Regions from separate parts of the Bacillus infantis NRRL B-14911 genome, predicted to be linked through region 2. Evidence: predicted binding sites of a transcription regulator. Region 2 holds the regulator's gene; each other region holds the start of a gene.
What was found. The regulator CtsR, encoded in region 2, represses protease genes until heat stress. The targets are predictions, from matches to a motif close to ATGGTCAATAAAGGTCAAACA.
Positions count from the first base shown of each region.

Region 1: a site for CtsR is predicted at 2,097-2,117, ahead of clpP (ATP-dependent Clp endopeptidase proteolytic subunit ClpP). Genes of this name have one in related genera too.
Region 3: a site for CtsR is predicted at 2,280-2,300, ahead of clpB (ATP-dependent chaperone ClpB). Genes of this name have one in related genera too.

Region 1 is NC_022524.1:3,969,006-3,979,460, forward strand. It holds gene rpoN (RNA polymerase factor sigma-54) at 1-1,022, opposite strand, end outside; tRNA gene N288_RS20070 (tRNA-Arg) at 1,217-1,288, opposite strand; gene N288_RS20075 (DUF6241 domain-containing protein) at 1,385-1,891, opposite strand; gene clpP (ATP-dependent Clp endopeptidase proteolytic subunit ClpP) at 2,226-2,831, shown strand; gene N288_RS20085 (HPr family phosphocarrier protein) at 2,947-3,204, opposite strand; gene whiA (DNA-binding protein WhiA) at 3,235-4,185, opposite strand; gene N288_RS20095 (gluconeogenesis factor YvcK family protein) at 4,227-5,210, opposite strand; gene rapZ (RNase adapter RapZ) at 5,207-6,100, opposite strand; gene N288_RS20105 (8-oxo-dGTP diphosphatase) at 6,130-6,588, opposite strand; gene trxB (thioredoxin-disulfide reductase) at 7,162-8,112, opposite strand; gene N288_RS20115 (tetratricopeptide repeat protein) at 8,331-9,830, opposite strand; gene hisIE (bifunctional phosphoribosyl-AMP cyclohydrolase/phosphoribosyl-ATP diphosphatase HisIE) at 10,306-10,455, opposite strand, start outside.
Region 2 is NC_022524.1:105,078-115,532, reverse strand. It holds gene N288_RS00600 (PIN/TRAM domain-containing protein) at 1-983, opposite strand, end outside; gene disA (DNA integrity scanning diadenylate cyclase DisA) at 1,194-2,267, opposite strand; gene radA (DNA repair protein RadA) at 2,271-3,653, opposite strand; gene clpC (ATP-dependent protease ATP-binding subunit ClpC) at 3,878-6,331, opposite strand; gene N288_RS00580 (protein arginine kinase) at 6,348-7,415, opposite strand; gene N288_RS00575 (UvrB/UvrC motif-containing protein) at 7,420-7,968, opposite strand; gene N288_RS00570 (CtsR family transcriptional regulator) at 7,996-8,460, opposite strand; rRNA gene rrf (5S ribosomal RNA) at 9,851-9,967, opposite strand; rRNA gene N288_RS00560 (23S ribosomal RNA) at 10,037-10,455, opposite strand, start outside.
Region 3 is NC_022524.1:1,358,823-1,369,277, forward strand. It holds gene argF (ornithine carbamoyltransferase) at 1-880, shown strand, start outside; gene N288_RS06995 (undecaprenyl-diphosphate phosphatase) at 959-1,768, opposite strand; gene N288_RS07000 (YjzC family protein) at 1,926-2,105, shown strand; gene clpB (ATP-dependent chaperone ClpB) at 2,311-4,911, shown strand; gene N288_RS07010 (YjzD family protein) at 4,973-5,164, opposite strand; gene N288_RS07015 (lipase family protein) at 5,357-6,094, shown strand; gene N288_RS07020 (Rossmann-fold NAD(P)-binding domain-containing protein) at 6,305-7,111, shown strand; gene N288_RS07025 (BMP family ABC transporter substrate-binding protein) at 7,329-8,291, shown strand; gene N288_RS07030 (ComZ family protein) at 8,313-8,504, shown strand; gene N288_RS07035 (hypothetical protein) at 8,582-8,932, opposite strand; gene N288_RS07040 (beta-ketoacyl-ACP synthase III) at 9,159-10,097, shown strand; gene fabF (beta-ketoacyl-ACP synthase II) at 10,179-10,455, shown strand, end outside.

The DNA.
Region 1 (10,455 bases), 1.0 Mb from region 2:
ATTTCCAATTCATCCGCGATTTCTTTCATTGTCATCGGTCTCAGCTTTGCAGGCCCTTCAATGAAAAAATCCTGCTGTTTTTCTACCAGCTTCATTGTAACCTTTTTAATCGTATCTTTCCTTTGTTCCAAACTGCGGACAATCCAATTATAGTCCTGCGACCGGTCCTGGAGGTATTTTCTGACCTCTTTGTCGCCAGTGCTTTTAAAGCTTTCATAATACTGGCTGTTAAAGCTGACTTTTGGGAGCAGCTCATCCTGGACGGTTATCAGGAAAGAGCTGCCGTCCCAGCTGACAGCCACATCAGGGACAATATAGCCTGCACTTTCTTTTGAAAAAGCCGCTGCAGGCCTTGGATTGAGCGTTCTGACTAAATCGGAGACACGCTGGATATCCTTCAGCTCCACACCAAGGAGCGAAGCCAGCTGCTTCCACTTTTTATCGGCGAACCATTCGAAATGCTCTTCCATGATCACTTCAGCGAGATCATCCGGGCTCAAAAGCCGCTGCACCTGCAAAAGGAGGCATTCCTGCAGTGTCCGCGCCCCAATGCCCGCCGGCTCCAGAAGCTGAAGCTCTGCGAGTGCTTCAGCGGCATCACCTTCACTGACGCAGAGCTCATCCGCAATTTCTGTGACACTTTCACGCAAGTAACCGTTTTCATCTATACTTTTAATAATCCTTCTGATGATCTTGTCCATCAGAGGAGATATATATTTAATTTCAAGCTGTGAGATCAAATAATCCTCAAGCAGATTGTCTTTTGCCCTGATCTGCTCGATCCACGATCTGTCATCCTTTTTCAGCTTGCTGCTTGCGCCTCTGACTCTGTCGCGGCGCGGATCCATCGCCCTTACATTTTCTGTCTCTATCTGCATAAGGGGATTTTCAAGCGCCCTGCTCTCCAAAAAGGCCGTAAGCTCAAGCGCAGAATATTGAAGGAGCGCAATCGCCTGGGACAACTCCTGTGTCATCGCCAATTTAAGCGACTGCTGCTGAAATAAACCTGCATTCATGTTCATTGCACATTCCCCCTTCTTCTATTTTACATGATGGAAGGGGAATGGTGAATGGGAATATATATAAAGAAAGCAGAAGCTTTTCGCATTCCGGACTATGGCAGGTGATTCCATGATGTTCATCCCGCGAAGATGTAAAGCATCTTTCAAACGAAAAAAAAGCCTCCAGCCCTATAACAGGCAGGAGGCTTTTGGTACGCCCTCGGCAGGAATCGAACCCACATCTCAAGAACCGGAATCTTACGTGCTATCCGTTGCACCACGAGGGCAAATCATACAGGTCTTCTATAAGACACTAGTATATAATACTAAAGCCGGCCGCTTTTTGTCAATGGTTAAACAATAATTGACTATAGCGGCCGATTTTATTTAAAGTTTTTCTCGATATACTTCTGTTCCTCTTTTTCGCTCAGGAGTCCTTTGGCTTCCCCGACAGTACCGCCCTGGAGCTTCCAGATGCTGTTATGGTCCCTGGCTGCAGACGAAAAGTCGCCCTCACTCCATCTTTTAAGGATATCCAGGTATAAATCTGAATGCTGGTAGTTCATTTCATTGGCTTCCACCACATAGATCAGCCTGCTGATCCTGTCAGGAGTGATCTGCAGTGCGCCCCATTTATTTTCCGCTTTCACCTTTTGATGGCTCATATCATGGATGGCCTGCTGTACAGCTGATTCTTCCATATTGCCCGGGAACAGCTTTTTCAAGTCCTTTTCCCCTTTGGACGAAGCTGACCTTTCTTCCGCAGCCCGTTCTCCCTTTCCTAGTGAAGTATAATTATAGGCAGCATATCCGGCCAGTGCCAGGATGATCAGGCCCAGCCCTGCAAGCCGCAGCTTATTATGAAAAAATGATTTCTTTTTTTTAGACAAAATCGCAGCCTCCAGCATTAATTTACATGCCCGTATCCCCACTTCAATTTTCAGCTTCCTTTGTTTAAAAATAGAAGAGGTGGGTATGATGGTTATGGATAAGGAAATTTTTATCAATGCAATTATTATACCGCATTAAGCAGGTATATCCTGCTAAAGAGAGAATAAAATGATTGCAGCATATATTGGATTTCCATAAGCGATTTGTTTGACCTTTATTGACCATCAGTGTATCATAATGATTACATACAGAACCCAAAATATTTCTTCTTATGGAAGAACATGCTTTAATCCGTTGTATGTTGGATCTTTATCTTGAAGGAGGAACTGACAAATGAATTTAATCCCTACAGTTATTGAACAGACAAACAGGGGCGAGCGCGCATACGATATTTATTCACGCCTTCTGAAAGACCGCATCATCATGCTTGGTAGTGCGATCGATGATAATGTGTCAAACTCCATTGTAGCTCAGCTGCTATTCCTGGAAGCAGAAAACCCTGAAAAGGATATCACTTTGTACATCAACAGCCCTGGCGGCAGCATCACTGCCGGTATGGCGATTTATGATACGATGCAGTACATCCGTCCGAAGGTTTCCACAGTCTGCATCGGGATGGCCGCTTCCATGGGTGCATTCCTTCTGGCAGCAGGCGAGAAAGGCAAGCGTTTTGCCCTTCCAAACAGTGAAGTCATGATCCATCAGCCGCTGGGCGGAGCTCAGGGCCAGGCAACAGAAATCGAAATTGCCGCAAAGCGCATTCTTTTCCTTCGCGAAAAGCTCAACCAAATTCTTTCAGAACGCACAGGCCAGCCGCTTGAAGTGATCGCTAAGGATACTGACCGCGACAACTTCATGACAGCTGAGAGAGCATTGGAATACGGCCTGATCGACCAGATCATCAGCCGCAATGTCCTGGAAGAAAAGAAAGACAAGTAAAGAGAGCAAGAGGGCTGACAGGTTCAGCCCTCTTTTTTGTGGTTAAAGAGATTATGGTGTTAAACAAAGAAAAAGCGCCCTGCACAAATGCTCAGGGTGCCTTTTCAGTTTTTTTTCAGCTTTCCTGCTGGATATATTGCGAAAGCTCTTCGAGTGCTTCCTCTTCATCACTTCCATCAGCCACCAGGTTTACAACAGAGCCGGTGCTGACTGCAAGGCTCATAAGGCCCATGATGCTCTTCGCATTGACCTTCTTTCCGTCCTTCTCCAAAAAGATATCTGAAGAAAAGCGGTTTGCTTCCTGGACAAACAGGGCGGCAGGTCGGGCCTGCAGGCCGGTCCGCAGCTTTACTTCCACTTGTTTTTCAACCATTTCTCTCTAACCTCCCATATTATCTTATTTCTAATTGCCTGTTATGGATTCACCTAAACGCAGTTTTTCTGCTATTTCATCTATTTTTCTAAGTCGGTGATTAATGCCTGATTTGCTGATATGGCTGCCTGACACCATCTCCCCAAGCTCCTTCAGGGTTACATCCTGATAGGCTACCCGAAGCTCTGCAATTTCCCTGAGCTTTTCCGGGAGTATATCAAGGCCGACAGTATCCTTGATATAACGGATATTCTCGACCTGCCTGAGAGCCGCGCCGATTGTTTTATTAAGATTGGCGGTCTCGCAGTTTACAAGCCTGTTCACAGAGTTCCTCATATCCCTGACAATCCGGATATCCTCAAAGCGCAGCAGCGCTCCGTGGGCACCGATGATGTTCAGGAATTCGGTGATCTTCTCGGCTTCCTTCAAATACGTGATATAGCCTTTTTTTCTTTCAAGTGTCTTGCTGTTCAATCCAAATGTATTCATTAATTCACACAAAGAATCATTATGCTCTTTGTATAGTGAAAAAATTTCCAAGTGATAAGATGATGTTTCAGGGTTGTTCACCGAGCCGCCGGCAAGGAAGGCGCCGCGCAGATAGGAGCGCTTGCAGCATTTCTTTTTCACAAGCTCCTCTGAAATATCATGGGTAAAATCAAATCCCTCTTTCAGGATCTTCAGGTCGGCGAGTATTTCCTGCGCCTGCTGCGCCAGTCTTACAATATAGACATTATTCTTTTTCAGGCGCATCTTTTTTCGTACAAGCAGCTCCACTTGAACGGTGTAATTCTTTTTCGTCAGTGTATAAATTCTTCTCGCTATGGCGGCATTCTCTGTCTGGATATCCACAATTAGTTTCCGGCTGGAAAAAGAGAGTGATCCGTTCATCCGAATAAGCGCTGATAATTCAGCCTTGCCGCAGCAGTCTTTAACTTCAAGGTTGGTTAGTTCCTTTTTCGTTTCCGAAGCGAAAGACATACCTTCACCCCCCGCCCAGACAAACGCTTGCACATTTATATTTACGCTTTATATCGCTTGCTGGTTTCATTTATTAGTAAAGAAAATAAAATATCTGCTACTTCCTGTGTATCATGGCGGATAACGCCGCCGTCCAGGCTGACGATTTCGCCGTGAACAACCTCGAGGCCCAGCCCCTGCAGGTTGGCCACATCATAATGGACAGGCTTGGCCAGCTCCTCGCTGTACCGCTCCTGTACTTTTTCCGGAATATCTTCCTTATTGACAAGGATCGTATTGATAAAAGAACAGTTCATATGGTCATATATGGCCTTTACATGATCGCTCGCCGTAAAATCAAGCGTCTCCCCTGCCTGCGTCATCAGATTGCAGATATAGACCTTTTTGGCCTTCGCATTGCAGACCTCTCTTCCCAGGTTCGGAACAAGGAGGTTTGGAAGTATGCTTGTATAAAGGCTGCCAGGCCCGATGATGATCAGATCCGCCTGCCTGATGGCCTGGATGGTCTCCGGCAGGGCATTGACATCCTCAGGGCTCAGGAAGACTTTTTTAATTTTTTTCCCTGAGTATGGAATCTTGGATTCTCCTGAAACAATTGTCCCATCCTCCATCTCAGCATGGAGGACGACACTCTGGTCTGCAGCCGGGAGAACCTTTCCCCTAACATTGAGAACCTTGCTCATTTCCTGGATGGCATGAGTGAAATTGCCTGTGATCGAGGTCATGGCAGCAAGGATCAGGTTGCCGAGTGAATGGCCGGAAAGCTCATTCGCGGTGCTGAACCTGTGCTGGAACATTTCCTCGATGAGCGGCTCCACATCAGACAGTGCAGCTAAAACATTTCGAATATCCCCAGGGGGAGGAATCTGCAGTTCATTCCGGAGGCGGCCCGAGCTCCCGCCATCATCAGCCACCGTCACGATGGCTGTGATATCTGCAGGATGCTTCTTCAAACCGCGCAGGAGGACCGGGAGCCCTGTGCCTCCCCCTATGATGACGATTCTAGGCTGTTCTGTACCTGTCATGTTGTTTTATCCTTTCTCCTCTCGATATCGCGATGAGTGATATGTGTATGGTAATCCGCTTCATAAAAGCGGGCAATATACTCAGCTAGGGCTACAGAACGGTGCTGGCCGCCTGTGCAGCCAATCGCGATCACCAGCTGGGCCTTGCCCTCGCGCTTATAGTGAGGGAGCATGAAGCTCAGCAGATCTGTAACCTTTTCGAGAAATTTATTGGTTTCATTCCATTTCAGTACATATGTCGACACATCTTCATCCAAGCCGGTTTTCGGCCTCATGCTCTCGATGTAATGGGGATTCGGCAGAAATCGTACATCAAACACAAGATCTGCGTCTATCGGCAGGCCATGCTTAAAGCCAAATGACATTACATTGACGGTAAACGTCGTCTTCCGGTTGACTGAAAACTGATCAAGGATTTTTTCCCTCAGCTCCCGCGGCTTCATGTTTGATGTTTTATATATCAGCTGGGCCCTCCCCTTCAGCTCCTCCAGAAGCTCCCTTTCAAGCTTGATGCCTTCAAGAGGCAAACCTGACGGAGCAAGGGGATGGGAACGCCGCGTTTCCTTGTAGCGCCTGACCAATGTAGAGTCATCCGCATCCAGATACAAAATCTGCGGAGCCACCCATGAAGTTTCGGCCAAATCGTCCAGCGCCTTGAATAGATGATCAAAGAACTCCCTGCCGCGAAGGTCCATGACCAGTGCAACCTTATTCATCTTATTCCCTGATTCCTTCATCAGTTCAAGAAATTTCGGAAGCAGAGTCGGAGGCAGGTTATCCACACAGAAAAAGCCAAGATCCTCAAAACTCTGGATCGCCACTGTTTTCCCTGCTCCCGACATCCCAGTTATTATGACCATTTGTGTATCAGTCGCCGCACCGCTGCTCATTCCTATTCTCCCCTTGTAATCTATATTATTTAACTCGGGTCCAGCCGGTAGCTTAGAAGCTCGAAATTCGGCGTATAGGTAAACGTCCCGTAAATAATTCCATTTCCATGAATCATATATTCAAGAATGTGATAATCGCCGGCAGCCATCGGCAGATTCTTGATATCATCAAAATCATGCCAGGACAGCTTCCCTTCCTCCGACTCATCCAGATTGATGCCATCAGACTCCCGTGCAAGGAAAGTAAACATCATCCATTCAGAAAGCACCTTATCCCCGTCTTTCATAATGAAGGTAAAGATCCCCTTCAAGCCCGGGTTTCTTAAGTATATGCCTGTCTCCTCGCGGAATTCCCTGATGCAGGAATCCCGGACTGATTCACCCGGCTCCATCTTTCCTCCGGGCGCTACCCACCAGCCACGTCTCGGTTTTTGTAAAAGCAATACTTGATTTTCCTTCAACAGCACACAATTCGTGACCCGCTGCAACAGCCTCACCTCAGCATTTCCTTCTCATGACCGCCGTACAGGCAGTCCTGTCGAATATATTCTTTTCATTATACTATTTTTGTCATGCAGCCACAATGAAATGAAAAAATGAAATGCGGAGGCGGCTCGCCCAGAGCCGACAAGCATAAGACGCAAAAGAATAAAAGGCGTTCTTTGCCTTTAATTCTTTTGTGGCTTATGACTCGAGGCTCTAGCCGCCGGAGCTGGACAAATTGAAATGCAAAGGCGTCTTGCCTCCGCCCAAAAAAAAGAGCACAGGCTATGTAGGCCTGTGCTGCACAAAGGATTATATCTTAAAAGGGGGTCAATTTCTATTCCTATATTACCCGATGTTTATTGCACTACTGTTACAGTACGATTAAAACAAAATGACTTTTTAAAATTCTGGTAAAAAGCTGCCCAAAACCCTTATATATTGCGGCTTTTGGCCTATTACCCCAGCTGGATGGAAGCGGCATCTTTTTTACTTTTCCCTCTTAAAAAAATCTTATCTGCCCTGACAGTGAATGAAAAAAACGTCCATCTTCGGAATGGACGTTTTTTCAATCAATATTAAGCTTTCGCCTTTAAAGATTCCATCAATTCTTCCACAAAGTGCTGGGCACTTTGTGCGGCAATACTGCCATCGCCTGTTGCTGTCACGATCTGGCGAAGCATTTTCTCACGGATATCTCCGGCAGCGAAAATGCCGGGAACCTTCGTTTCCATGCGTTCGTTCGTTTCGATATAGCCGTTCTCATTGGTGATGCCAAGGCTTTGGAAAGGTTTGGACAATGGCACCATGCCAATGTAGATGAATACGCCATCTGCCTTGAATTCGCGCTCTTCCCCATTTTCAGTAGAAACAAGCGTGACGCTTCCTACCTTGCCTTCGCTCTCGTTGATTTCTTTAACTGTAGAGTTCCAGATGAAATCAACCTTCTCGTTGTCAAACGCGCGCTGCTGAAGGATTGCCTGTGCGCGCAGCTCGTCGCGGCGGTGGACGATGGTTACTTTTTCCGCGAAACGGGTCAGGTAGACGCCCTCCTCGACAGCAGAATCTCCTCCGCCGACAACAACAAGCTCTTTGCCTTTGAAGAACGCGCCATCACAGACAGCACAATATGATACACCGCGGCCGCCGAGTTCTTTTTCACCCGGAACACCGATTTTTTTATATTCAGCACCCGTTGTAATGATTACAGCACGGGCTTTATATTGTTTTGATCCTGCAACCACGGTTTTGTATTCTTCACCGTCGATGATTTCTTTGATATCGCCATATGCATATTCGGCGCCGAATTTCTTGGCGTGGTCGAACATTTTAGTAGACAGGTCAGGGCCCAGGATATGATCGAAACCAGGATAGTTTTCGACTTCTTCTGTGTTGGCCATTTGCCCTCCCGGCACGCCGCGTTCAATCATCAATGTAGACAGGTTGGCACGGGATGTATACACAGCAGCTGTCATTCCGGCCGGTCCTGCGCCAGCGATGATGACATCATAAATTTTTTCTTCTGTCATCTTGCTCCACTCCTTCACTAGGACTTGCTGATTCCCCCTGAGAAATGCTTTTTCTATAGTATATTACCGCTCTGAAAAAATTGCCTTTACCGCCTCGGCGGGCAGAAGGAACTGATGGAGCAGTGCGTTTATTCCCAAGAAAAACAGCGGTTGTTTCAATAGTATTTCCTTACTAACCATATCCTATAAAACAATAAGGATACAGTCCAAGAATCTGCTCATTTCAGAAAGCTGCTGACTGATTTTATATACTTTTGCAGCGTGGAAGCAGAAAGCCCGTACTGTGCTGCGACGCTTTGCTGCGAGACTTTTTCACTGCGCTGCTTTCTCCAGACATATTCCACGGCACCGGCCCATGCTTTTGCATTCCTGGCAAGGAGCCCCTGGCCTTCGGCTTCATTGAAGACAGTAAACCATGCCAGGTACAATCCGGCTTCAACCGTTCCGATCGGCTTGTGGTGTTTGTATAAGAGCTCTGCCGTTTCATGGGCAATATTCACACTGTTTTTTTCTGGTGCGCCCTTTTCAATCAATGATGCATATTCCCTGTCAACGCTGTTGAATTTCGGATTCTGCTTAACATCCTTGCTTGCAAGGATCTCATCTTTGCTGCCTGATTTTGAAGCAAGGAAAAGAGCAAATAAGCGTTCCTCCGCATATTCACTGTTCATTTTTTTATAGATGGAATCCAGATGGTCCTCGAAACCCGCTGTTTCCGGCTTATCTTCATTCCATGGTTCAAGGCCCGCCTTCTCAGGGCTGTATTCCAGCACCCGTTTCCAGAAGTTCCTGGCCTGGTCCTCTTTCCCCGTAAAGTAGGAAGAATAAGAAAGCCAGTAATAAAAGGCGCCATCCCCCTCGTAGCCTGACTTGTGAAGCTTGCGCAGCCACTTGTAGGCAGGCTCATATTCACCGACAAGCGCGAAGGTGGCCCCCAGCTTGAACTGGTGATCGATCAAAAGCGGCTGAATTTTTTTCAGCGTTTCAATTAAAGCCTTTACCTCTTCAAGATCATGCTGATAGTAGGCAAACACAAGCTTATTGCAGAGCGCATGAAGATTGCCCTGGTTGCGTACAAGCACCTCGTCAAGGATATCGTTCGCCTTGTTCACTTCTCCCAGGTAAAAATGGGCAAGCGCCAGGTTATTGTAGGCTGACCAATATTCCGGATAATCCTCAATCACCGTGCTCAAAATTTCCACTGCTTTCGGGAAATGCCCTGATTCAAGAAGCTCTCTTGCCTGCTCCTGCTTGGTGATCAGGTCGTCCTGCTCATACAGCTCTTCATCCAGATCTTCTGCTTCCAGTGTCAAAAGTTCCAAAAGATCTTCCGTATCCTCAATGAACTCTCCATCAGGCTCGAGCTCCAAATACGTATTGGCATGCTGGTAAGCATCCTTGAAGAATCCCAGGTGGGCATAATTATTGGCAAGGAAGTAATGGCATTCAGCCATTTCCTCGTCAAGCTCCTCCAGGACAAGATGCAGCAGCTTATTCGACTTCTGGTATTCATTCAATTCTGTATACACGATCGCCAGCTGGCAGGCAATCATCGGCTCGCCCGGCTCCAGCTGCATCGCACGCTGCAGATATTTGCTTGCTTTATGAAAATCCCGGCGGTGAAAGGATTTGATCCCTTTTGAAAAATAATACTCGCCAGTCGGGATGAATGTAAGTAGTTTCCCCATCGGTTGTCTTGCTTTTGAGTCTTTGCTCATGTAATCCCTCATCTCTAGGCAGCAGGCCAATCACTCGCACACCTGCGCCAGCCTTAACTACAGTAGTATATCACATGTGCAAGCCGCCGGAGAAGAGCAGAATGAGATTAGTATTTTTCGGTAAACAGAATTGTGGCCATGAGTTTAAAAGCGTATCTGCAGGTGGAGTTTTCCTGCCCATCATGGCATTCAGTTGGTTTTGCCTAAGGCACTTCCGGAGGTTCTTGAGGAAATTTCCTGGATTCTTTCACAATATCTGCTGAATTTCAGCACAGTTCTGCTTAACCTAAGCATGTTACAGCATAATTCTGCCGTGATTCTACCTAGAACAGCCGTTATTCAACCCTGATCCCGCATGATTCACCCTAGTTTTTTTGTTATTCACCCTAGTTTCCACACGATTCACCCCTTCTTACATTTTTCACCACAATTCACCAAAAAGAGGCCAGCTTAAGTGAGCTGCCCTCCTCAAAAATCAACCTTTTTCATGCCGCTCTTTCAGCACACCAAGCACTTCCTCGAATGGCAGCTTCTGCTCGCGCAATAGGACGAGCAGGTGGTAAAGCAGATCGGCGCTTTCCCATTTGAGCTCTTCCTGGTCGCGGTTTTTTGCCGCGATGATGAC
Region 2 (10,455 bases):
TAATCGCGGCCATCTTCGACGACAATCATTGTACCGTCATCCAGATAAGCAACACCCTGATTATGCTCTTTCCCGTCCTTGATGACCTGCACCTTCATCTCTTCTCCAGGCAGCACCACCGGCTTGACCGCATTGGCCAAGTCATTGATATTGAGCACAGATACCTTCTGTAGCTCGCATACCTTGTTAAGATTAAAGTCATTTGTCACCACAACACCGTTCGTCAGCTTTGCCAATTTCACAAGCTTGCTGTCTACTTCCTGGATCTCTTCAAAGTCCCCTTCATAAATCTCGACCTTGATGGAAAGCTCCTTCTGGATACGGTTCAGGATATCCAGCCCCCGCCTCCCCCTGTTCCTTTTCAATACATCTGAAGAATCAGCTATATGCTGAAGCTCCTCAAGGACGAACTGGGGTATGACGATGGTTCCTTCAAGGAAGCCCGTCTGGCAGATATCCGCGATCCTTCCGTCAATGATCACACTTGTATCCAGAATCTTTAATGCGTTTTTCTCAACTGGCTCTGCTTCCTCTTCACCGGATTTCTTTTTCCGGCTCGTAAATAATCCCAGAAGCTCATCCCGCTTTTTAAAGCCCACCTGGAAGCCAAGATAGCCAAAAATCAGCGTCAGCAGGATCGGGGCGACCGTATTGACAATCGGAAATTCGATTGCATTGAGCGCAAAGCCGATCAAAAATGCCACTATCAGGCCGAAAGCAAGGCCCACACTGCCAAAAATAATATCTGTTATAGGCGCTTTCACCAATGATTCCTCTACCCATCTCACGAAATTGGTTACATAATCAACTGCCCAAAAAGATATAAGATAAAAAATAATGGCACCTAAAATAGCGGACACATACGGATTATTTAAAAGAGGAATGTCGTCCAAAGCAACTAGCCCGAGCAAGTCCGGAATCAAAAAGATCCCAAGGGTCCCCCCGGTAATAAGAAAGCATGCCTGTACAATGCGTTTTAACATTCCTTCACCTCCTTTTAATCATTATAAACAAATTCCCTGAATTGAAACCTGCAGAATATGTTAATTTGGTTTTTTGTAACATTATTTAAATATAATAATATCGGAGGTTTTATATACTGATACACCTTAAGCGTAGCACCGTGCAAACAGAGTGTCAAATAATATAAAACCACCATTTTAGCATACTGTATAGACCAATTCAATGGGCAATTAAAGCTGACGGTCCGCAAACAGCTGCTCCTTGACCAGCTTGAGGCCCTCACGGATTTTTCTCGCCCTGACTTCACCGATGCCTTCCACCTCATCAAGATCCTCTACTGAAGCTGCTGTGATTTCAGGAAGCTCCTGGAATCTGGTGATGAGATTTTCAATAATGATTGGCGGGAGCCGGGGGATTTTATTAAGCATCCGGTACCCTCTTGGACAAATTCCTTCATCCAGGTGGACATAGCCGCTATAGCCGATCAGCTTCAGGAGGATGCTGTCCTCGATCGTTTCGCCGCTTGCCAGCTCCTGCATTTTGCTGATTGCTTCCTTCGTGCTGACATCCTTATCAAAGGCATAGTCTTTGATGATCAAAGAAGTTTCCTTTTCCATGTCAGTCAAGAGCTCGTTCATCTGCAGGCGGATCAGCCTGCCTTCTGTACCCAGTTCACTCAGGTAGGACATCAGTTCCTGCTTGATCTTCAGCACCATCTCATAGCGGTGCAGCACCTGAAGAACATCGCTGTAGGTCACAAGCTCTTCAAACTCAAGGATCCCGAGGCTTGCGATGCTCTGCTCCAGCACCACTTTGTATTTCTCAAGCGTCTGGACTGCCTGGTTGGCTTTTGCGAGAATGACGGCGATGTCTTTCAATGCATATCTGAAATGGCCCTGGTAGAGTGTGATGACTGTCCGCCGCTGTGAAATGGCAACGACAAGCGCCCCTGTCTCCTTTGCCACCCGCTCTGCCGTCCGGTGCCGCATCCCGGTTTCCGAAGAAGGGATGCCCGGGTTCGGGGCAAGCTGGGCATTGGCTATAAGAATCTTGCTGCCTGTCTCATTCAGGACGATGGCGCCATCCATTTTGGCCAGCTCATACAGATAACTTGGCGTGAAAGGGCAATTGATCTGAAAGCCCCCATCTACAATCGCCTTCACCTTTTCATTGCAGCCCAGTACAATCAGTCCGCCTGTGTTTGCACGCAGGACATTATCGATCCCTTCGCGTATCGGTGTTCCCGGTGCCAGAAATTTCAAAATGTCGCTCCGGGTCTTTTCGCCCAGCTTTTTATTGTCCATATCTTATCCTCCTAATGCCGCTTTTAAGGCCTCGCTGACTGTATTAACCCCGATTAGCTGCACGCCCGGCGGAGAGTCCCAGCCTCCAAGGTTCTTAGCAGGAAGGATGATCCGTTCAAACCCAAGCTTAGCAGCTTCCTGGACACGCTGTTCGATCCTGGAGACACGGCGGACTTCGCCGGTCAAACCCACTTCTCCAATGATGCAATCAGAGGCCTGTGTTGGCTTATCCCTGAAGCTTGAGGCAATGCTGACGGCAATTGCCAGGTCAATCGCAGGTTCATCCAGCTTAACGCCGCCTGCCACCTTCAAATAAGCATCCTGATTTTGCAGAAGCATCCCGACACGCTTTTCAAGCACAGCCATTAAAAGCGGGACGCGGTTATGATCGATCCCGGTTGCCATCCTCCTCGGATTCCCGAAGCTCGTCGGGGAAATGAGCGCCTGAATTTCAACCAGCACCGGCCTCGTCCCTTCCATGGAGGCAACAACTGTAGATCCGGATGCCCCCTGGGAGCGCTCTTCAAGGAATATTTCCGATGGATTTTCCACCTCTTCAAGGCCGAATTCCTTCATTTCAAAGATGCCCATTTCATTGGTTGATCCGAAACGGTTCTTAACAGCCCTGAGAATGCGGTACGTATGATGCCTTTCACCCTCGAAGTAGAGGACTGTGTCAACCATATGCTCGAGCAGCCTCGGGCCGGCAATCGATCCTTCCTTCGTGACATGCCCCACGATAAAGATCGCGATGCCTTTGGTCTTTCCGATCCTCATCAGCTCCGCGGTACATTCCCTTACCTGCGAGACGCTTCCAGGGGCCGAGGTGATATCCGGATGAAAAACAGTCTGGATTGAATCAATGATCACAAAGCTGGGATTTTCATTTTCAATGGTCCGGCTGATTTCCTCGAGATTCGTTTCTGCATATACGAGCAGCTTATCTGATACAACCCCAAGCCTGTCAGCCCTGAGCTTTGTCTGCCTCATGGATTCCTCTCCGGAAATATAAAGAACAGAATGATCCTTCCGGGCCAGCTGGGAAGATACCTGCAGGAGGAGCGTCGACTTCCCGATTCCGGGGTCGCCCCCGATCAGAACAAGCGAGCCCCTTACCACCCCGCCTCCCAGAACGCGGTTGAGCTCCTTCAGGTCTGTATAGATCCGCGGTTCATTGACTGTCTCAATTGAGGTGATCGGCGTCGCTTTAGAAGCAAGGGTTACGCCTGCCGAATGGGCAAATGCACCCCTTCTTCCTCCAGCTGCAGGCTTCTCCGTTTCCTCCACCATTGTATTCCACTGCCCGCAGGCAGGACATTTGCCCATCCACTTGGCGGACTCATAGCCGCATTCCTGGCAGATGAATTTGGTCTTTCTTTTTGCCATCCGTTTCTCCCTTTCTATTTCATTCTCTTCTATTGTGAAAAGTGCACCATTAGTTTCATTATAGGGAAAGTATATTATACTTCCCCGCTTATATAAAAATGCCTGTCCAAGGAAAGTAGTGGAAATGGCTGATTTTTTATATAAGGACAGATTGAAATGCCTTCAATGGAAAAAAGGTACACGCATTGTGCACCGTGTACCTTTTTTATTATATAATATGACGTTTATTTAGATAAGTTTGTTGCAGTTTCAGGAGATTCTTCTGTTTTCACGACAAATTCCCCATCTTCTACATCGATAATGACATTCTGCCCTGTCAGCACCTGGCCCTTCAGCAGCTCCTCTGACAAACGGTCCTCGATATGCTTTTGGATCGCGCGGCGGAGCGGCCTTGCACCATACTCAGGGTCGTACCCTTCCTCGGAAATTTTCTCTTTTGCCTTATCGGTCAGGCCAAGGACAATTTCCTGTTCCTGCAGGCGTTTAACCAATTGATCGGAAAGCAATGTAACGATTTCCTTGAGATGTTTTTTCTCAAGGGCGTGGAACACGATGATTTCATCGATCCGGTTAAGGAATTCAGGGCGGAAAGCCTTCTTAAGCTCTTCCATTACCTTGCCTTTCATATCCTTATAGTCCTGCTCTCCATCCTGGATGTTAAAGCCGACATATTTATTGCGTTTCAGCGCTTCTGCCCCGACATTGGATGTCATGATCAGGACTGTGTTTCGGAAGTCGACAGTCCGGCCTTTAGAATCTGTCAGGCGTCCATCCTCAAGAACCTGAAGGAGGATATTGAATACATCCGGATGTGCTTTCTCAATCTCATCCAGAAGGACAACTGAGTATGGCTTCCTGCGGACTTTTTCTGTCAGCTGGCCGCCTTCCTCATATCCTACATATCCCGGAGGTGAACCAACAAGACGGGAAGTTGAATGCTTCTCCATATATTCAGACATATCGATGCGGATCATTGCATCTTCATCGCCGAACATCGCCTCTGCAAGCGCACGCGCAAGCTCAGTCTTACCGACCCCAGTAGGGCCGAGGAATACGAAGGAGCCGATTGGGCGCTTAGGATCTTTCAGCCCGGCACGCGCACGGCGGACCGCTTTGGAGATCGCCTTGACCGCTTCTTCCTGGCCAATGACACGGGAATGAAGAATTTCTTCCATGTTCAGGAGCTTGGCTGTTTCTGTCTGAGCCAGCTTCGCTACAGGAATTCCAGTCCAGCTTGCTACTACATGTGCAATATCATCAACTGTGACTTCGCTGTTTTCCTTCCCCTGCTTCTCTTTCCAGCTCTTCTTTGTTTCCTCCAGCTGCTCGCGCAGGCGCTGTTCAGAGTCTCTGAGGGATGCAGCTTTCTCGAACTCCTGGCTTTGGACGGCAGCATCTTTTTCCTTCCTGACTTCTTCAAGCTTCAATTCAAGCTCTTTCAGGTTAGGGGGAGTAGTGTAAGAACGCAGGCGTACTTTTGAACCTGCTTCATCAATCAGATCGATCGCCTTATCCGGAAGGAAGCGGTCTGAGATATAACGATCAGAAAGCTTAACAGCTGCCTCGATGGCTTCATCTGTGATGGATACTCTGTGATGGGCCTCATAGCGGTCGCGCAGCCCCTTAAGGATCTGAACAGACTCATCTGCTGTCGGTTCATCTACCGTGATCGGCTGGAAACGCCTTTCAAGCGCAGCATCCTTTTCGATATACTTTCTGTATTCATCCAGGGTAGTGGCGCCGATGCACTGCAGTTCGCCCCTTGCAAGGGATGGCTTCAGGATATTGGAAGCATCGATTGCCCCCTCTGCTCCTCCTGCACCAATCAAAGTATGAAGCTCATCGATGAAGAGAATGATATTGCCAGCCTGGCGGATTTCATCCATTACTTTTTTCAAGCGGTCTTCGAATTCGCCACGGTATTTTGTTCCGGCAACAACTGTCCCCATATCCAGTGTCATAACCCTTTTGTCGCGGAGGATCTCCGGCACTTCATTGTTGATGATCTGCTGTGCAAGTCCTTCTGCGATGGCTGTCTTACCGACGCCAGGCTCCCCGATCAGGACCGGATTGTTCTTTGTCCGGCGGCTCAGCACTTCAATGACGCGCTGGATTTCCTTGCTTCGGCCGATGACCGGATCAAGGCTTCCTTCCCTGGCAATGGCTGTCAGGTCTCTTGCAAGGCTATCAAGGGTCGGTGTATTAGCGCTTGCTGCTGATCCTCCCTGATGGCTTCCTGAATCATTGCTGCCCAGAAGCTGGAGCACCTGCTGCCTTGCTTTATTCAAGCTGACTCCCAGATTGTTCAGCACCCGTGCGGCAACACCCTCACCCTCACGGATCAAGCCGAGCAGGATATGCTCTGTGCCAACATAAGAGTGGCCCAGTTTTCTGGCCTCATCCATTGAGAGCTCAATGACCTTTTTAGCCCTTGGTGTATAGTGGGGAGTCTGTGAGGAATCCTGGCCGCGGCCAATAAGGTTTTCCACCTCTTTTTGGATCTTTTCAGAGCCCAGTCCGAGTGCATAAAGCGCCTTTGCAGCAATCCCTTCTCCTTCACGGACGAGGCCGAGCAGGATATGCTCTGTGCCGATATTGCTGTGTCCTAAGCGAATGGCTTCCTCCTGTGCTAATGCCAATACTTTTTGAGCTCTTTCAGTAAATCGTCCGAACATCATAATTTCATCCTCCCGACTATTGTTTTTCCATTTTCAATCTTTCGCGTATAAGTGCAGCCCTTCTAATATCACGTTCTTCAGGCCGGAGCGGCCCGCCGGCATATTGCTGCAGGAAACCGGGCTGTGTAAGAATCATCAATTCATTTAAAATATTTTTGGGAATATCTTTGATGTATCCCATATCTATACCCAGCCGGACATCAGATAAGCATTTTGCCGCTTCTTTTGATTCAATGATCCGGCTGTTGGAGAGAATCCCATAGGAACGGTACACTCTGTCTTCTAATTGTATGTTTGAAGTCTTTGCTAATGCTTCCCGGGCATATCTTTCCTGGGCGATGAGCTGGCCCACGACACTCTTCAGATCTTCTACGATATCTTCCTCAGACTTTCCGAGCGTGATCTGATTGGACACTTGAAAAATATTGCCCAGCGCCTCGCTTCCTTCGCCATATGTCCCTCTCACCACAAGCCCCAGCTGATTGATGGCCGGGATGATCCGGTTCATCTGATGGGTGAGCATCAGACCTGGGAGATGCATCATGACAGAAGCCCTTAGCCCTGTTCCGACATTGGTCGGGCAGCTGGTAAGATACCCGTAGTCTTCATCAAAGGCAAATTCAAGGTTCTCCTCAAGCCAGTCATCCAGCTTATTGGCCATCTCAAGTGCCTCGGTCAGCCTGAATGCAGGAAACAGGCATTGAATCCGGATATGGTCTTCCTCGTTGACCATGATGCTGACCTCTTCATTTTCTGACAGGAGACAAGCCCCGTAAGGAGACTGCTCAGCCAGATTGGGGCTGATCAGATGCTTTTCAACAAGCACCCTTTTCTGGAGGGGCTGAAGACTTCCCATCTCTAAAAGCTCCAATCCTCCAAGCCCTTTGAAAGGCTTCTCGGTGGAAATCTTCCTGATATCTTCAATGATGCTCTGTCCTTCTTCATTTGAAAAAAGAGTAGGAAACTTATATATATTCATATTCCTTGCCAGACGGATGCGGGAGCTTAGCACAATATCAGAATCAGGGCCTTCCGCACTCATCCAGGAACTGACCGCCTGGCTGATGAAACGTTCCAGTGACATGATATCAGTCCCCCTCCCTGCCGCTGCTCAGCTGTTTTTCAAGGGACCGTATCTCATCCCGGCGCACGGCAGCTTTTTCAAACTCTTCCTGCAGGATCAATTCCTTCAATTCTTTTTTCATATCCTCAATCTTTCTCCTGAGCTGAATGCTCCCGCCGGCTCTCGCCGGTATCTTCCCTCTATGGGACCAGTTCCCGCTGTGGAGGCGCTTCAGGATCGGGTCAAGCTGCCCCTTGAATTCCGAATAGCAGTGGGCACAGCCAAACCGTCCGATTTTAATGAACTGCTTAAAAGTCATCTGGCATTTGCTGCACTGCAGAACTTGCTCCTGCGGCCTTTGCTCTTTTTTCGGCTGCTGCAGACCAGGCTCAATATTCAAAAGCCCCGCCAGCAGGCTGTTGAGGGAAAAGCCTGAAGCCTGATTATTGATCATGAACATTTCGCCTTTTTCCTTGGCGCAGACCTCGCAAAGATGGAATTCGGTCTTCCCGCCATTTATGCTCTTTGTAAAATGCAGCGTTGCCGGCCTCTGATTACATTCTTGGCAAATCATGCACTCACCTCTCCAGCTGCTTAATCTTTATTTATACTTCAACGAAGTCAGCATTGCTCTCAGCATTCTTGATCGCAATTCATCGCGGAACGGAAGCTCTATATATAAAACCGACCGGTCGATTACACTGAGCATGATTTTAGCCTCGCGGCGTGTGATGACTTCCTCTTCCACCAGGCGCAAGATGACGCTCTCAGCGCTTCCCTGCGATATCCTGCTTTGGATCAGCATCAGCAGCTGATCAATCAGGTCCGCATGATCATAGGACTGTACCTTCATGATCCGGATATATCCTCCGCCGCCCCGCTTGCTTTCAACAATATATCCTTTTTCGATTGTAAATCGGGTATTAATGACGTAATTGATCTGCGAGGGGACACATTGGAATTTATCAGCCACTTCGCTTCTTTTGATCTCGACACTTTCCCGTTCACTCAGCTCCAGGACTTCCTTCAGATATTTCTCGATTATGTCGGATATATTCCTCACCAGGCCTCCTCCTCCCTGACTTTGACTATATTTGACTTTAATTATAAATGAATTATGTAAAAAGTTGCAAGATGGATGCCTTATTAATTTTCCCATTTAATAAATATCTCAAACGTAACAAGAGCAAATTCTTCCAGCTGTATAGAGTATTCAGCCGGTGGGCTTTTGGGTGCTTGTCATGGGTGGGAAATTTGGTTTTGGTGAAAGGGGGGACGTGTATGCAGGGTACGTTTGCAGCTCGCTGGGGAGGGCAGCCGGAATATACGGGTGAAGGAGGGAGAGTGAATGCGAGTGGGGATGATGGGAAGTTGAATGGGTGCTAAGTTGGGGTGGGTTGAGCTGGGGTGAGCTGGGTTGAGGGAGATTGGATGGGACGTTTCTTTGCTTGGCAATGGTGTGTGGTAAGTGGATGAGTGAGAAGTTCGCTAGACGATTTGATTAGACGTAGGAGTTGGTAAACTATTTGGCAGAACGGTTAGATATGACGTTAGGTTGGTAGGATATCGGTAGGAGTGATTAAGTTTGCGGTTTTTGCTAACAGCTCTCTTATGTCGGATAAAAACCAGGTTTATTCATCCATCAGGACTTTTCTTTTTCCAGCAGCATGAAAGTGCTAGGTGACGGTGCTACTGTGTTTGGATTTGAACGAAGATGGCAATCTATTGATGGAGCTTGCGGATGGGATCCCGCGATATTTGTGGCAATTGGTAAATTAAGCGAGGAATTCGGTAGATTAATCGGTCATTTGATTGAATAAATCGTTGAGTTGGTAAATTAATCGGTCGTTTGATTAAATTCACAGTTTAAACGCCTGCTAGCTCATATATTCGATTCAAAGCACTGCTTGTTTGCCCGCCCGGCATCTATTTTTCAGCCATATGGGGAAGTTTGCGGGCGGGCTATGGCTGTTTTGTGGCAATTGGTAAATTAAGTGAGGAATTCGGTAGATTAATCGGTCGTTTGATTGAATAAATCGTTGAGTTGGTAAATTAATCGGTCATTTGATTAAATTCACAGTTTAAACGCCTGCTAGCTCATATATTTGATTTAAAACACTGCTTGTTTGCCCGCCCGGCATCTATTTTTCAGCCATTTGGGGAAGTTTGCGGGCAGACTATGACTGTTTTGTGGTAAATGGTAAATTATTTAAGGAATTCGGTAAATTAATCGTCCAATTGATAAAATTAATCGCCGAGTCGGTAGATTATCGAGCCAATTAATGAAATCCATATTTCAAACAGCCGCTCTCCCCTTTTTTCAAACCACAAGCAACGCTCTTAAAGCCCTCCGGCTATTCATTTTCACCAAACGATCCCTTTTCTGATCAAAACCCACTCCAACATAAACTAAAAAGCACAAAAAAAGAACAGTCTCACAGACTGTTCTTCGTTTCGCCCGGCAGCGTCCTACTCTCACAGGGGGAGAGCCCCCAACTACCATCGGCGCTGAGAAGCTTAACTTCCGTGTTCGGTATGGGAACGGGTGTGACCTTCTCGCTATCGCCACCAGACTATTTAGATGAGGTTTTTGTTCCCTCAAAACTAGATAATGCAGAAGAAGAATTACAAAGCAATCAAATGTGGTTAAGTCCTCGATCTATTAGTATCTGTCAGCTCCACGTGTCACCACGCTTCCACCTCAGACCTATCAACCTGATCATCTTTCAGGGATCTTACTAGCTTGACGCTATGGGAAATCTCATCTCGAGGGGGGCTTCATGCTTAGATGCTTTCAGCACTTATCCCTTCCGCACATAGCTACCCAGCGATGCCTTTGGCAAGACAACTGGTACACCAGCGGTGCGTCCATCCCGGTCCTCTCGTACTAAGGACAGCTCCTCTCAAATTTCCTGCGCCCACGACGGATAGGGACCGAACTGTCTCACGACGTTCTGAACCCAGCTCGCGTACCGCTTTAATGGGCGAACAGCCCAACCCTTGGGACCGACTACAGCCCCAGGATGCGATGAGCCGACATCGAGGTGCCAAACCTCCCCGT
Region 3 (10,455 bases), 1.3 Mb from region 2:
AAATACAATTCTGGGTCTTGTCCAGAAGGCCAGGAAGATGAAGAATGCCTCCCTGCTGGGCAAGGATTCCAAGTCTTTGAATGGAAAGATATTGGGAATGATTTTTGAAAAGCCATCAACAAGAACGAGGGTGTCTTTTGAGGCTGGTATGATCCAGCTCGGAGGGAGTGCCCTTTATCTGAACAGCAATGATCTGCAGATTGGGCGAGGGGAAACCGTTGCAGATACAGCAAAAGTTCTTTCCCAGTATGTTGATGCGATTATGATCAGGACCTTTTCCCATGGGATGGTTGAGGAGCTTGCACTGCATGCAGATATTCCGGTTATCAACGGGCTGACGGATCTTTACCATCCCTGCCAGGCGCTGGCCGACTTGCTGACCATCTATGAAGTGAAAGGAAGGCTTGAAGGATTAAAGCTTGTTTATGCAGGTGATGGGAATAATGTAGCCCACTCCCTGATGATTGCAGCAGCCAAGGTAGGCATGAATCTGACAATTGCAGCACCACCAGGATATGAACCCCAGGAAAAGGTGCTGGCGCTGGCAAAGCAGTTTGGCAAAGAAACCGGCGCGGAAATTGAAGTAGTGAATAGTGCCATTGAAGCAGCTGCAGGTGCTGACATCCTTTATACTGATGTTTGGACCAGTATGGGCCAGGAACAGGAAAATGCCGAGCGTCTTGAGATATTCAAGTCTTACCAGGTAAATGCCCAGCTTGCAGCAGCTGCAAAACAAGATTATACCTTCCTCCATTGTCTCCCGGCGCACAGAGGTGAGGAAGTTGCTGCAGATATAATCGATGGCAGCCATTCTGCTGTATTCCAGCAGGCGGGGAACCGTCTCCACGCCCAGAAGGCGCTGCTCTCAGAGCTCTTATAAATACTTAAAACCCAGAGACCGCGGACTCTGGGTTTTTTTTGTGGCAAAGGTATCATTTTTTAGGGCAGTCAGTTTGACTTATGATAGAAAATAGACGATTGGCCCAACAATGAAGCAGTAGATGGCAAAATAAATAAGGTTCCCTTTAGCCATGATATTCATGAACCACTTCAGTGAAAAATAGGATGCCACCAAAGAAGCGATGAAGGCAATGGCGTAGGGGAGGGCCAGTGATCCTAAGTTTGGGTCGCCGAGCAGGTCCTTAAGGCCAAGGATCATTCCTCCGGCACTGACTGGAATATACAGCAAGAAAGAAAATCTAAGCGCAGTTTCCTGCTTCATGCCAAGGCCCATGGAAGCTACGATGGTCGCCCCGGACCGGCTGATGCCGGGAATGAGTGCAACCGCCTGAGCAAGGCCGACAATGACGGCATCCTTGACCGTGAGCCCTGCATCATTCTTCCTTCCTTTCATATTGCGGATCAGCCACAAAGCAAGACCAGTTACTACCAGGGTGATTCCCACGGTTTTAATATTGGCGAGATGCTCATCGATGTAATCCTCAAACAGGATGCCGATTACGCCGGCAGGAATGGTGCCGATGATCAGATAAATGATAAAGCGAAAATCAGCTTCTGCCCTTTTATCCTTTGTTGTTATGTACACAAGGCCGTTTTTGGCAAGCCTGATGATATCTTCCCTGTATATAATGAGAACCGCAATCAAAGAAGCAGCGTTAACAAGCAGGGCAAAGCTCATGCCTTCTATTTTTAAATCCATAAAGTGCTCGGCAATTTCCAAATGTCCGCTGGAGGAGATGGGGATAGGCTCAGTGAATCCCTGGAATAATCCTAAAAGCAGATACTTGACTAAAGTGAAAAAATCCAATTGTTTATCCTCCAATTTTCTTTTTTATCCTTATTCATTTAACTATAACCAGCCGGACGTGTAAAGCGATATCAGGGCGTGGGAATTGTTTCTTCCTTTAACACGGTTGTGGATGGATATAATAATAATGATTTTGACTATAAGGAGGAGTTGCACGATGGGGCAGAACCGCCAATTCCGTCCGGGCCAGAAGGCTCCCAATAACGGGATCTATATCGAAATCGGTGAAACCGGGAGCAATGTCAATAACCCGAAGCAGCTGAAAATGAAAGCGGGAGACACATTTCCGGAAGCTTCCAATCATAACCGGATCTGGACATACCAGCGAAAGCCTTAAGAAGCGGGGGGATCATTCCCCTCGTTTTTTTTCATATGTTCCCAAAACTGCCCGGCCGTATGCTTTGCTGGTGCATAACCTGTAAAAGCTTGTTTTTAACGAGAGTGAAAAGGCAATAGATAAGAGGGCATCTAAATTCTTTACATACATGTACAAAAGTCTATAATATAAATAAAGGTCAACAAAGGTCAAAGGAGGTTTTTTAATGGATCTTAACAAAATGACGGAAAGGATGCAGCAGGGGTTCTTGAATGCCCAGTCAAAGGCAGCGATCATGCAGCATCAGGAAGTAGACGAAGCCCATCTGTTCCTGAGCCTCATGGAACAGGAAGACAGCCTTGTCAGCACGATCCTTGAGAGAGCCGGGGCTTCTGCTAAAAGCTTCAGCAGCGGTCTTGAGGATAGCCTGGCAAGAAAACCCCAGGTATCAGGCGGAGGAGCAGAACAAGGTAAACTGTATATAACTGCCGCCCTGCAGAGGCTTCTCGCTGAGGCGGAGAAAATGATGCAGGAGCTTGAAGATCTTTATCTTTCAGCAGAGCATCTGATGCTTGCTGCTGTGCGCGGAAAAACCCAGGCTGGCAAGCTCCTGGCCGGTATTGGTGCTGGCTTTGAAGAATTAAATACGGCCATTATGGCTATCAGGGGGAATCAAAAAGTGACCTCGCAAAACCCGGAAGCTTCTTATGAAGCGTTGAAGAAATATGGCAGAGATCTTGTTGCGGAAGTAAAGGCAGGAAAAGTGGATCCTGTAATCGGCAGAGACAGTGAAATCAGGAATGTTATCCGCATCCTTTCCAGGAAGACGAAAAATAATCCCGTTCTTATCGGCGAGCCGGGCGTTGGCAAAACAGCCATTGTTGAAGGTCTGGCCCAGCGGATTGTGCGCAGGGATGTGCCGGAGGGGCTGAAGGATAAAACGATATTCTCACTCGATATGAGTTCCCTTGTTGCAGGGGCCAAATTCAGGGGCGAGTTTGAAGAAAGGCTGAAAGCGGTATTGAATGAAGTGAAAAAAAGTGAGGGCAGGATTCTCCTCTTCATTGATGAACTCCACACGATTGTAGGGGCGGGGAAGACCGAAGGGGCAATGGATGCAGGGAATATGCTGAAGCCGATGCTTGCACGAGGAGAACTGCACTGCATTGGTGCCACTACACTTAACGAGCATAGAAAATATATTGAAAAAGATCCGGCGCTTGAGCGCAGGTTCCAGCAGGTGCTGGTAAGCGAACCGGATGTAGAGGATTCCATCTCCATCCTGCGGGGGCTTAAGGAGAGATTTGAAATCCACCATGGCGTCAACATACATGACCGTGCCCTGGTCGCTGCAGCAGCTCTTTCTGACAGATATATCACAGACCGCTTCCTGCCGGACAAAGCGATTGACCTTGTTGATGAGGCATGCGCCATGATCCGGACAGAAATCGATTCTATGCCTGCTGAGCTTGACGAAGTGTCACGCCGCGTCATGCAGCTTGAAATAGAAGAAGCGGCTCTCGAAAAAGAAAGTGATGACAGCAGCCGCGAACGCCTTGAAGCCCTCCAGAAAGAACTGGCAGGACTGAAAGAAAAGGCATACTCCATGAAAACGAAATGGGAGCTTGAAAAAGAAGCTATCCAAAAGGTTCAGGAAAAAAGAGAGCAATTGGAGAAATACCGCCTGGATCTTCAGGAGGCTGAGAATAATTATGATCTCAACAAAGCGGCGGAATTGCGGCACGGATCTATCCCTGCTCTCGAGAAAGAACTGAAGAAGCTGGAATCCGAGGAAGGGGAAAGGCAGGGAGAGCGTCTCCTCCGCGAAGAGGTAACAGAAGATGAAATTGCCGGCATTGTGGCGAGATGGACCGGAATCCCTGTCACAAAGCTTGTAGAGGGTGAAAGGGAAAAGCTCCTCAAGCTTGAGGATACTCTCCATCAGCGCGTCATCGGCCAGGAGGAAGCGGTCAGCCTTGTAGCTGATGCCGTTCTCCGGGCAAGAGCCGGCATCCAGGACCCGAACAGGCCGATCGGCTCTTTTATCTTTCTGGGGCCAACCGGAGTAGGAAAGACTGAGCTGGCCAAGGCACTCGCTCACTCCCTTTTTGACAATGAAGAACAGCTGATCCGGATCGATATGTCCGAATATATGGAAAAACATGCGGTTTCAAGACTAATCGGCGCACCTCCCGGGTATGTAGGATATGAGGAAGGTGGACAGCTTACAGAAGCAGTAAGGAGAAAGCCGTACTCAGTCATTCTTCTTGATGAAATTGAAAAGGCCCACCCTGAAGTTTTCAATGTTCTCCTGCAGATGCTGGATGATGGACGGGTAACGGACTCTCAGGGCCGGACGGTTGATTTCAAGAATACAGTCATTATTATGACTTCCAATATCGGCTCTGCTTATCTGCTCGAACAGGCAGGCGAAGAAATCCCGGAGGAGACAAGGGATAGGGTCATGACCGAATTGCGAAGCCGGTTCCGTCCTGAATTTCTTAACAGAGTCGATGAAATGATCCTGTTCAAGCCCCTGTCGCTGGGAGACATTAAAGGGATTGTCGGCAAGCTGATGCTGGACCTTCAGAGGAGGCTTGAAGACCAGCACATTAAAATAAGTATAAAGGATGAAGCAAAAGAATATATTGCACAAAATGGATTTGATCCGGTGTATGGGGCGCGCCCGCTTAAACGATTCATCCAAAGGAATATCGAAACCAGGCTTGCAAAGGAAATCATTTCCGGAAGGATCCGGGATAACAGCTCTGTCGAAATAGGAATTGAAGATGGGGGCATCAGACTTAATGCTTTAAGGAAGTCCTGAAGGACCGCAGCCAAAAAAAGTCATCCTGCTTCATGCAGGATGACCTGGTTTTGGCGGCTGATTAATGCAAGCCTTGTTTGCCTGCAGATTCCTCAGGGATAATGGCGGACAGAACAAGAATAAGGATAGTGGCACCTGCAGCGAGGATGGCACCGGTTACAAAATCAAATGTTGAGCCAATCATGGAACTGACTACATATGTCAGCATTTCTACAAGCAGGAAAGTCCAGAAAAGAGTCCAAAAGTATTTCACTGTTTTCACCTCATTATGTAATCTTATATCATATTACCACAACCTGAAAAAATAATAAACGCCTTTTAGCCATGACTGTCCGCGGGCCGGGGGCTGTTTCCTCTTTTTCACTGATGGTAGGCATATTCCCTTGCATTTATCCATGCTTTTCATACATTAATTATGATCACATATGTAAAAGGAGTTTTTATAATGGAACACCGAAACTTCAAACTCGATACCGAATGGAATATGATCCACTATCCTGAGCGGCCAAAAGGTTTCGGTATCATGATCATTGGGGATGAGAGGCATTTCGTTGACGAAAAGAGCAGCTTCTGGACGCAGAATGAAGGAAAGGCAGCGATTCTCCGCCTGCTGAGAAGAGCAGGATATACAGTGTTCTATTCCAATCTGTACGGGAGGAATTGGGGCAGCGATAAAGCGGTAGAAATGGCGAGGAATTTATATGAGCATGTCCTGAGGACAGAAATCATCAATGAAAAAATCCACATTATCGCAGAAGGAATGGGAGCGCTGGCTGCTTTGAAGCTCATGAAGGAAATGGAAGGGAAGATCCGCTCTGTCATCCTCCTGAACCCTGTCCTTTCACTCAAGGACCATCTGGAGCAGGAAAAGGAACATAAATTCTTTTATAAAAAGCTTCTTAAGGAGCTTGCCATATCACATGAGTCTGACTCGCCCCGGGCTCTGGCAGAACGAAGCATGCCGGCAGAGGAAATAATGGACCGCACGCCGATCCCGGTGAAAATCATCCATGTACTGTCAGGAGGCAGGGCATATAAACAGTCAAGCCTGCTGAATGAACTTTCTGTCAAGTGGAAGGATGAGAAGGCGCCCATATCAATCTGCTATATGCTCCCAGATAAAAAGCAGCAGCTTGGCAGCCAGATGGCCAAATTTTTAAAATCATATGAGAAGATTTTATAGGAGCCTATTATCCAATAGGCTTTTTTTTACATGATGCTGTGTGAGTGTACCTTGTTTAACAAAGCCTTCATGATAAGAGAAAGCAATTTTTTAACTTCGATTTCAGTCTGGCAGCAGCGCCAATCCCCTTTGAGATTACAAGCCAAGGAGAAATATTTCCAGTTCCCCGGCATAGGATACTAAAAGTAGGTGTATCAGGGAGGAAGTGCAATGAATCGGGCAATTGTTGTAGGCGCATACGAATTTTTGGGTTTCCATTTGGCGATGAAGCTGCTTGACCGCGGGCTTGAAGTGACAGGGATTGTTCCAGGCTCCAGGGGGGATGACAGGTATACAGCAGATAAAGAATTGCTGGTTGGACGCAATGCCAATTTTACTGTGTTCAGCGAAGCAGACTGGAAGGCAAATGGCTCCATTGAGGAACCTCATCTCATCTTCCTTTCGCTTTATGACTTTTATTTCAGGGAAGAAACGGAGCTTTCCTTATGGGAAGGGATGTTTGGACATTTAGAGGCATCAATAGAAGAAACACGCTCCAAGCCTGTTATCCTGATGCCCGTCCAGTATTATGAAGCCGGGAACGAGGGGAACTGCCATTCTGGAGCCCTGAAAATATATCTTCCTACCCTGTTCGGGCTATGGCAGCCTTCTGCTTTTGCTTTTCAGAGGGCAATCGAGGGGCTGGAAAATAAGGATAACACCATGCTTGAACATAAAGGGGATGCAATACATGCAGCGGAAGCCGCTGAAGGAATTATTGAAGCAGCCGCAACAGAAGAAACCGGGTCTCTTTTGTTATGGAGCGGGGAAAAAGGCCGCTGGGGAAAATGTGCCAAGCATCTTGGCATGAAGGAGCCCGCCGATTGCAGTCCCGCAATTGCTCCTGAAGCAGACAGGAAAATCATCAAAGAACAAATACCTTATCATATTGTGCTGGATAAGCAGCAGGAGTATGTGAAAAGAAGCGCGGATTCTTCCAGCCGGCTAAGCGGGCCGGGCAGCCCCAAAGTTTTCTAATGGAGGAAAAATATTTTCATTCCGCTGAATTAAGGGTAAAATGAAAAAAGACGAGGAAATTATGGGTCTTATGACTCTTTCATCCGGTGCCGGAACAGCCGGTGCCGTCCTTAAATACTGAAGCTGCACTACTGCCTTTTTGCTGGCCTGTTCTAATGGCCAGCGGCACCATTTAGAGAGCCTTTATCAGTGCACTTGGAAAGGCGGTCAGATATACATGCTCCGTTTTGTGAAATTCATAAGCCCGATTCTGCTGCTCCTTCTGGTGCTGTCGTCATGCGGACAAGCTTCTCCCCGCGGAGAGCTGAAGAAAGCAGGGCTGCTGGTGCCCGATACGATCAATGACCAGGTCTGGGGCACGAAAGGCTATAAAGGGATGCTGAAAATCCAGTCCAAATTCGATGTGGATGTATTCTATAAAGAAGGAATGAACTCTCTTCCCGTTGTTGAGCGTGCTGTAAGGGAGTACGCCCAGAAGGGGGTAAACCTTATTTTTGGCCACGGAAACGAGTACGCCTTATATTTCAATGAAATTTCGGATGAATACCCTGACATCCATTTTGTCAGCTTTAATGGCGATGCCAATAATGAGAACACCACCAGCTTGAATTTTGAAGGGTATGCTATGGGTTATTTTGCAGGGATGCTTGCGGCAGAAATGTCAGAAACCAATAAAGTTGGAGTGATGGCAGCCTTTGAATGGCAGCCTGAGGTCGAGGGTTTTTATGAGGGAGCCATCTACCAGAATGAAGATACAGAGGTGGAGATACGCTATGTCGGAGAATGGGATAATGAACAGAGGGCCCTGGAGCTTCTGGATGTCATGGCCAGGAATCATTCTGATGTGATTTACCCTGCCGGCGACGGCTTTAATGTGCCTGTGATCGAAAAAGTAAAAGAACTGGGTCTGTATGCGATCGGCTATATATCCGACCAGTCAGACCTCGGGGAATCGACCGTCCTTACGAGTACGATCCAGCATGTAGATGCACTTTATGAGCTGGTAGCTGAAAGGATGAATAATGGGGAGCTTAAATCGGGGAATCTGTCATTTGATTTTGATGATGGTGTGATTTCGCTTGGAAAATACAGCCCGGATGTTGACCCAAATTATCGGGATGAGCTAAACTCATCTATTGAAAGGTATAAAGAGACAGGCAAATTGCCTGGCCAAAGTTGAGGAAAAGGAGGGAATGTCCTTATGCAATCCAATGATAAAACGATGGAGTTTATGCAAATAGCCATGAAATATATGCCTGAAGCCCAGCAGGAGCTGGAAAAGGCAGGTATTGAGCTGTCGCTCGAGATGATCCAGCCATTTATGACACTTTTCACAAAAGTTATGAATGAGGCATACGAGCTAGGCAGGCAGGATGCCCAAAGCGGGGAATAAAACGGATATCAATACATAAAACAAGCTGCCCATAATCAGGCAGCTTGTTTTTTATTCAAATTAATGGAAAACTCTTCTTATCCTTTTTTCAGGAGCTGCTGGAATAGAGGTGTCACCTTTTTAAAAAGCGGCTTCAGCTGTCCGGCTGAAGTCATCAGAGTATCAATATTGTCCATCAGCTGTCCAAGGTCTACACCATCGAGAATCTTTTCAATCTGGCCAGGCTCCCGCGCATCTTCCCGGCCGTTTGCCGGCTTGCGCTCCGGGCCGCCTAGTATCCAATCCCCCATTGGTCTCACTGATGGGCCTTTGCTCTCTGAAGCCTCATTTGCCATATCATCCTGTACCCTTTGCCTCGGGCCGAACATGAACCTGGAGAATCCGTCCAGCTCCGAATGCTGCTTTTCTTCCCTGCTGTCCGTGTCCATCGTGCATTCCCCTTCCCCTGAATATCTTTATAATAACGTATGCCGCGGGATTTCCTGTGTTAGGGCAGAAGCCGTGGCGCAAGAGAAATTTTCGAGTAAAAAGGTTGCTTCTTCTTTATTATTTTTGCTAAAATTAGTACCAAGTCATAATAATTGATAATAATATGAGTATAAATACGGCTGATTCGCCGGCTGGCTTTTAAATTGTGAGAAGGAGTGGGTTTCCATGAATGCAGGCATACTTGGAATCGGAAAGTTCGTTCCGGAAAAGATACTGACAAATTTTGATTTGGAAAAAATGGTTGATACAAACGATGAGTGGATCAGAACAAGGACAGGGATAGAACAGAGGCGGATAGCGGGTGACGATATGGATACTTCCGACTTAGCCTATAATGCTGCGGTTGCCGCCCTTAAAAATTCAGGGGTCTCTGCAGAAAGCCTTGATATGATTCTGGTGGCAACAGTAACTCCGGACCAGCCGTTCCCGACTGTTGCATGTATGCTGCAGGAGAGGCTTGGCGCTGTCAAGGCTGCTGCTATGGATATCAGTGCTGCGTGTGCAGGTTTTATGTATGGTATGATAACTGCAAAGCAGTTCATTGAAACCGGTGCGTATAAACATATCCTTGTCATAGGCGTGGAAAAGCTGTCAAAGATAACCAACTGGGAAGACCGGAACACAGCGGTTCTTTTCGGCGACGGGGCAGGCGCTGCAGTGATAGGACCGGTATCGGATGATAAGGGAATCCTGTCCTTTGAGCTTGGGGCGGACGGCACTGGCGGAAAGCACTTGTATCAGAATGAGAATGACCACATTTACATGAACGGCCGGGAAGTTTTCAAATTCGCCGTCAGGCAAATGGGGGAAAGCAGCCTGAATGTCCTGGAAAAAGCGGGGCTGTCCAAGGAAGATGTGGATTTCCTTATCCCTCACCAGGCGAATATAAGAATCATGGAAGCTGCACGCCAGCGCCTTGAGCTGCCGGAAGAGAAAATGTCCAAAACTGTCCATAAGTATGGAAATACATCAGCAGCCTCCATTCCGATCTCGATAGTCGATGAACTGGAAGCCGGAAAAATCAAGGACGGAGATCTCCTTGTCATGGTCGGTTTCGGGGGCGGACTTACATGGGGCGCCATTGCTATGCGCTGGGGCAGATAACAGAATGCCAGCCTGAAAGCCGGGCCGGCCGGAAGTGTATGAAGAAAAAGTATCCTTGGCAAAGAAGGAGATGTGTAAATAATGGAAAATAGAAGAGTTGTCGTGACAGGAATCGGAGCAGTAACTCCAGTCGGTAATGATGCAGAAACTGCATGGAAGAATATAATAGAGGGAAATTCAGGTGTAGGGCCTCTGACAAGGCTCAACAGCGATGAGTATCCTGCAAAGGTTGCAGCTGAAATCAAAGGGTTTGACCCCCATGAGTTCATTGATAAAAGAGAAGCAAGGAAAATGGACCGCTTTACTCATTATGCAGTAGCTTCTGCGCTGATGGCGGTAAAGGATGCCGATTTAACGA